3 regions of the Streptomyces sp. Y20 genome follow, and region 3 is predicted to be linked to each of the others. Evidence: riboswitches for the same ligand, from Rfam matches in the RefSeq annotation. Region 3 holds a riboswitch; each other region holds the start of a gene.
The links. A riboswitch is a leader RNA that binds a small molecule or an ion and turns the genes downstream of it on or off. The one in region 3 is predicted to bind thiamine pyrophosphate.
Positions count from the first base shown of each region.

Region 1: it holds a riboswitch for thiamine pyrophosphate, as region 3 does, so the genes downstream of both, ACGFT1_RS33005 (thiamine ABC transporter substrate binding subunit) here and thiC (phosphomethylpyrimidine synthase ThiC) in region 3, are expected to answer to the same signal.
Region 2: it holds a riboswitch for thiamine pyrophosphate, as region 3 does, so the genes downstream of both, thiO (glycine oxidase ThiO) here and thiC (phosphomethylpyrimidine synthase ThiC) in region 3, are expected to answer to the same signal.

Region 1 covers NZ_JBIDDP010000019.1:10,162-12,418, forward strand. The annotation lists gene rlmN (23S rRNA (adenine(2503)-C(2))-methyltransferase RlmN) at 62-1,168, shown strand; TPP riboswitch at 1,192-1,299, shown strand; gene ACGFT1_RS33005 (thiamine ABC transporter substrate binding subunit) at 1,380-2,257, shown strand, end outside.
Region 2 covers NZ_JBIDDP010000014.1:21,028-23,284, reverse strand. The annotation lists gene thiS (sulfur carrier protein ThiS) at 1-107, opposite strand, end outside; gene thiO (glycine oxidase ThiO) at 104-1,273, opposite strand; TPP riboswitch at 1,271-1,382, opposite strand; gene ACGFT1_RS28670 (hypothetical protein) at 1,436-1,786, shown strand; gene ACGFT1_RS28665 (NAD(P)/FAD-dependent oxidoreductase) at 1,819-2,257, shown strand, end outside.
Region 3 covers NZ_JBIDDP010000003.1:507,705-509,961, reverse strand. The annotation lists gene thiC (phosphomethylpyrimidine synthase ThiC) at 1-725, opposite strand, end outside; TPP riboswitch at 718-894, opposite strand; gene ACGFT1_RS10640 (YibE/F family protein) at 975-2,257, shown strand, end outside.

The DNA of each region.
Region 1 (2,257 bases), on a different contig from region 3:
GACCACCCCCACCCCGCTCTGGCCTGGGCTACCCGAGTCGATCTGCGACACTGGATGTGTTATGCCTGCACCCGGAGAACTCACCTTTGTCGCGCCGCGCGGAGCCAAGAAGCCGCCGCGGCATCTCGCCGACCTCACGCCCGCCGAGCGCAAGGACGCGGTGGCCGAGATCGGTGAGAAGCCGTTCCGTGCCAAGCAGCTCGCGCAGCACTACTTCGCGCGGTACGCGCACGACCCCGAGCAGTGGACCGACATCCCCGCCGGGTCGCGCGGCAAGCTGCAGGAAGCGCTGCTGCCGGAGCTGATGACGGTCGTCCGGCATCTGTCGACCGACCAGGGGACCACGCGCAAGACGCTGTGGCGGCTGTTCGACGGCACGCTGGTCGAGTCCGTGCTGATGCGGTACCCGGACCGGGTCACCATGTGCATCAGCTCGCAGGCCGGATGCGGGATGAACTGCCCGTTCTGCGCCACCGGGCAGGCCGGCCTGGACCGGAACCTGTCCACCGCCGAGATCGTGCACCAGATCGTGGACGGGATGCGGGCGCTGCGGGACGGGGAGGTGCCGGGCGGGCCGGCGCGGTTGTCCAACATCGTCTTCATGGGCATGGGCGAGCCCCTCGCCAATTACAAGCGCGTCGTCGGCGCCATCCGGGCGCTCACCGACCCGGCCCCGGACGGGCTGGGCCTGTCCCAGCGCGGGATCACCGTCTCGACCGTCGGGCTGGTGCCGGCCATCCACCGGTTCTCCGACGAGGGCTTCAAATGCCGGCTCGCGATCTCGCTGCACGCCCCCGACGACGAGCTGCGCGACACCCTCGTCCCCGTGAACACGCGGTGGAAGGTACGCGAGGTGCTGGACGCGGGTTTCGAGTACACCGAGAGGTCGGGGCGCCGGCTGTCGATCGAGTACGCGCTGATCCGGGACATCAACGACCAGGCCTGGCGCGGTGACCGGCTCGGCCGGCTGCTCAGGGGCAAGCCCGTCCACGTCAACCTCATCCCGCTCAACCCGACCCCGGGCTCGAAGTGGACGGCCTCCCGGCCGGAGGACGAGAAGGCGTTCGTGGAGGCCATCGCCGCGCACGGCGTGCCGGTGACCGTCCGGGACACCCGTGGACAGGAGATCGACGGGGCCTGCGGTCAGCTCGCGGCCACCGAGCGGTAATCTGACCACGTCCACATATCTTCATATTCCGACAGGGGAGCGCCACAGCGCTGAGAGTGCGGCAACCGGGCCGCAGACCCTCTGAACCTCGCCCAGGTCATTCTGGGTAGGAAGTTCGGTCACCACTCAAGCTGTTGCGCCCTGCCCGGCCTCCTCGCGGAAGCCCGGGCAGGGCCGCGTCTCTTCCTGGCCCACCCCAGGAGGACATCCAGTGCACAACAAGACCCTCGTGGCCGTGGCGGCGGGGCTAGGCCTCCTCGCCCTGCCCGCCCTGACCGGGTGCGGGTCGTCGGACACCGGGAAGTCCACGGACCCCAGGACCGTCACCCTTGTCAGCCACGACTCGTGGAGCGTCTCGAAGAACGTCCTGAAGGACTTCGAGAAGCGGTCCGGGTACCAGGTCAAGGTCCTCGAGGACGGCGACGCCGGCCAGGCCGTCAACAAGGCGATCCTCACCAAGGACAACCCACAGGGCGACGTCCTCTTCGGCGCCGACAACACCCTGCTGTCCCGCGCCCTGGACAACGGGCTGTTCCAGCCGTACCAGGCCAAGGGATCCGACACGGTCGCGCCGCAGTACCGGGTCGACCGGACGAGGCACCGCGTCACGCCCGTCGACACCGGCGACATCTGCGTCAACTACGACAAGGCCTACTTCAGCGCGCACCGGCTGACCCCGCCGCGGTCCTTCGCCGATCTCGCCGAACCCCGGTACAAGAACCTGCTCGTCACCGAGAACGCGGCCACCTCCTCACCGGGCCTCGGCTTCCTCCTCGGCAGCGCCGCACAGTTCGGTGACGCGGGCTGGCAGGACTACTGGAAGAAGCTCAAGGCCAACGGCGTCAAGGTCGTCGACGGCTGGGAGCAGGCCTACGACCAGGAGTTCTCCGGCTCCACCCGGGGCCGCAAGGCCGGCGGCGACCGCCCGCTCGTGGTGTCGTACGCCTCCTCCCCGCCCGCCGAGGTGATCTACGCCAAGAAGCGGCCCGCCACCGCCCCGACCGGGGTGGCGAGCGGCACCTGCTTCCGGCAGACCGAGTACGCGGGGCTCCTGAGCAACGCCCGCAACCCCAAGGGCGGCAAGGCGTT
Region 2 (2,257 bases), on a different contig from region 3:
ACTCCGCGCGGCGCCGCGGTGAGGGACCCCACCAGGGTGTCCAGCGCGGTGCCCGCGACGATGCGGCGGGGTTCGCCGTTGACGGAGACGGTGACACAGACGCTCATGCGGGCTGCTCCAGTTGCTCCACGGGTGCGGCGCCGAACCGCCGCGGGGTGAACGGACGTGCCTCCGGAGGAAGGGCGCCGGTGACCAGGGTGTGCGCCAGCACGTCCCCGGTGACCGGCGTGAGCAGCACCCCGTTGCGGTGGTGCCCGGTGGCCAGCAGCAGTCCGTCCAGGCCGGACGGGCCGAGCAGGGGGGCGTTGTCCGGGGAGGCGGGCCGCAGCCCGGCCCGGGTCTCGGTGAGCGGCAGCTCGGTGATGCCGGGCACCAGCTCGTGGGCGTCGCGCAGCAGCTCGTACACGCCGCCCGCCGTGACCGTCGTGTCCCAGCCCAGCTCCTCGCTGGTGGCGCCGACGACCAGCTCGCCGTTCTCCCGGGGCACCAGATAGACCTGGCTGCCGCGGACCACCGCCCGCACGGTACGGCTCAGGAACGGCGCGAACCGGCGCGGCACGCTCAGCCGCAGCACCTGCCCCTTGACGGGCCGGACGGGGGGACGCAGCTCCTCCGGCAGGCCCGCGAGCCGCCCGCTCAGGCTCCCGGCCGCGAGCACCACCTGTCCGGCGCTCAGTGCGGTCCCGTCCGCCGTGGTGACCCCGGCGGCCCGGCCCCCCGCGAGGTCCAGCCGCTCGGTCCACGCGCGGTGGAACACCACGCCGGCCCGCTCGCACGCCGCCATCAGGGCCGCCGACAGCCGCCGCGGGTCGACCTGGTGGTCGCCGTCGACCCGCAGGCCGCCGCGCACCCCGGGTGCCAGCATCGGCTCCAGGCGCCGGCACTCCCGCCCGGACAGCCACTCGGAGGCGAGCCCCGAGCGCTGCTGCAAGGCGTGCAGGTCCCGCAGGTGGGCGCGGTCGTCGGCGTCGAGCGCGACGGCGAGGGTGCCGCAGGGGCGGTAACCGGGGTCGTGGCCGGTCAGCTCGGTCAGCTCGGCCACGAAGTCGGGGTAGCGGCGGGCCGACTCCAGGTTGAGGGCGAGCAACGTCTCCTCGCCGTAGTGCAGTTCGGTGACCGCGGCCAGCATTCCGGCCGCGACCCGGGCGGCCCCGCCACCCGGCTCGGGGTCCACCACGGCCGCGGCCAGGCCGCGTTGCGCGGCCCGCCAGGCCGTGACCAGGCCGATGATCCCGCCCCCGATGACGAGGACGTCGGACGTACGTGACGACATGGGCGTCCAGCCCCTCCCTTCGCCGGCATGACCCGGATCAGGTTCGTACGGTCGGAGGCCGCCAGCCTCCCTCTCAGCCCGGTGCGTCCGGGCTCCCGCGAGTGCTTGTACGGTGGCCACCCTAGCCCGCCCCCCTCGCCACGCGTAAGGGAGTCCTCCGCCATGTCCCGTTCGCTCGACGGCCTGCATTTCGCCCCTGTGGCGGACCAGGCCCCAGGTCAGGTGGGCACCCGCACCCGGTTCGCCTACCGCGAGGACGACGGCGCGATCTGGGCCGGGTACGCGGGCGGCGACGTCGTGCGGGGCCACCTGGTCGGCACCCGCGAGGGCGACCGGCTGGACTTCCGCTACGTGCAGCTGAGGACCGACGGGACGACCGCCTCGGGGCACTGCGTGTCCACGGTCGTGGAGCTGCCCGACGGGCGGCTGCGGCTGGAGGAGACCTGGGAGTGGGAGTCCCGGCCCGGGTCCGGCACCAGCGTTGTGGAACAGGTCACCGAGCACGCCCCCTGACTGACGGAACGTCACCTGACTAAGGTGATCGGGTGAGCGAGCAGACAGCGCAAGAGGGCACGTCGCAAGGACCCCGCGTGGTGGTCGTCGGTGCGGGCATGGCCGGGGTCCAGACCGCGGTCGCCCTGCGCGAACAGGGCTTCCGGGGCACGGTGACCGTCATCGGGGCCGAGGCCCACCAGCCCTACGACCGGCCGCCGCTGTCGAAGGCCGTCCTGCTCGGCAAGGCCGAGGGATCCGCCTTCGACGTGGACTTCGAGTCCCTCGGCGTCGAGCTGCGCCTCGGCTGCGAGGTGCGCGGTCTGCGCCCCGCCGACCACGAACTGGACACCGGCACCGGCCCGGTGCCGTACGACGTCCTGGTCCTCGCCACCGGCGCCGAACCGGTCACCCTGCCCGGCACCGAGGACCTGCCCGGCGTGCACCTGCTGCGCACCCTGGACGACGCCGAACGGCTGCGGCCCGTCCTCG
Region 3 (2,257 bases):
CGGGTGGTGTGGATGTTGCGGCCGGTCGAGAGGTCCATGACCGTGTCGGCGCCCCAGCGGGTCGCCCAGGTCATCTTCTCGACCTCCTCCTCGATGGAGGACGTCACCGCGGAGTTGCCGATGTTGGCGTTCACCTTCACCAGGAACCGCTTGCCGATGATCATCGGCTCGATCTCCGGGTGGTTGACGTTGGCCGGCAGCACGGCCCGGCCCGCCGCGATCTCCTCGCGGACCACCTCGGGAGAGACGTTCTCCCGGATGGCCACGAACTCCATCTCCGGCGTGATCTCGCCCCGTCGGGCATACGCGAGCTGCGTCACCGGCCGCCCGCTCCGGCCCCGCCGCGGCTGGCGCGGGCGCCCGGGGAAGACCGCGTCCAGGTTGCGCAGCCCGCCGCGTGGCGAGGTGTGCCGGAGCCCGTCGTCCTCGGGACGGACGGGACGACCCGCGTACTCCTCGGTGTCACCGCGGGCGACGATCCAGTTCTCCCGCAGCGGTGACAGCCCCCTGCGGACGTCCGTGTCGGCGAGCGGATCGGTGTACGGCCCCGACGTGTCGTACAGCGTGACCGACTCCCCGTTGGTGAGGTGCACCTGACGGACCGGCACGCGCAGGTCGGGGCGCGACCCCTCGACGTACGCCTTGTGCCAGCCGATGGACTTCCCGGCCTCGTCGGACTTCTCGTCCCGAACGGAGGCAGGCGTGCGTGCGTCCTTGTTGGTCATCGGACCTACTCCCTACGCCGGCATTACCCGGTAACAGGTTCGGCGGTCGACGCAGCGATGTCCGTGTGCCGATGTCCTGCGTGAGACCTGCTGGTTCCACGTGAAACATCGCGTCTACGGAGGTCAGCGCCCTCTCAGCCCGGTGCTCCGAGCTCCCGCGTGTGCAAAGGTGCCTCCACGCTAGCGGCATGGGGGGCGCGGTGAACAGTGGGCCCCCACCGTTCTTGCGATGATCGGGCGGTGACCAGGATGGAGCAGTACCCCCATCAGCCGCCCGATCCGCCCAGCCGGGACGGTGAGGGACAGGACAACGCGCTTGGCCGCCGAACCGGTGCGGGCGGGCACCACGGTCACGGACACGGCCACGGAAGCGGTGCGGGCGGGCACCACGGTCACGGACACGGCCACGGCCCCGCCGCGCCGGTCTCCCAGCATCTGCGGAAGGTGATCGCGGCGATCCTGATTCCTTTCACCGTGGCGGTCGTCGTCGGTCTCGCGGTGCTCTGGCCCGGCGGAGCCCCGTCCCACTCGCGCACCGGCGTCGGATTCGACCGGCAGACCCAGCAGGCCACGGTCATCCGGGTCACCGAGGTCAGCTGTGCATCGGTGAACGCATCGAGCGGCGCCCCGGCCGGCGCCCCCTCCGCCACCGGCGGCGCCCCCGCGAAACAGGAGGTCGGGAAGACCTGCAAGAAGGCGACCGTCCGCGTCGACACCGGCGAGGACACAGGCCGTGTGTTCACCGAGATCGTGCAGCCGGACCAGACGCGGCAGTTGCACCGGGACGAGAAGGTAGTCGTCGCCTACGAGCCTTCGGCACCGAAGAACCTCCAGTACTCGGTGACCGATGTGAACCGGACGTTGCCCATGGCGTTGCTCGCGGGGATCTTCGCCGTGGCCGTCGTCGTGGTCGGCCGGCTGCGCGGTCTCATGGCCCTGGTCGCCCTGGCGGTGAGCTTCCTCGTGCTGACCCTGTTCATCCTGCCCGCCATCCTCCAGGGCTCCGATCCGCTGGTCGTGGCCGTGGTGGGAGCGAGCGCCATCATGCTGATCGCGCTGTACATGTGCCATGGCCTCTCCGCCCGTACGTCGGTGGCGGTGCTCGGCACGCTGATCTCCCTGTCACTGATCGGCTTGCTCGGCTCACTGTTCATCGGCTGGTCCGCGCTGACCGGCAACACGGATGACAACACCGGTCTGATCCACGGCCTGTATCCGTCGATCGACATGAGTGGTCTGCTGCTGGCCGGTGTCATCATCGGCTCGCTCGGCGTCCTGGACGACGTGACGGTGACGCAGACGTCGGCGGTCTGGGAGCTGCACGAGGCGAACCCGGCGATGGGCTGGCGGGGGCTGTACCGGGCGGCCATCCGTATCGGCCGCGATCACATCGCCTCCGTGGTCAACACCCTGGTACTCGCCTACGCCGGCGCCGCGCTGCCGCTACTGCTGCTGTTCTCGATCGCGCAGAGCAGCGTGGGGACCGTGGCCGACAGCGAACTGGTGGCTGAGGAGATCGTGCGCACGCTGGT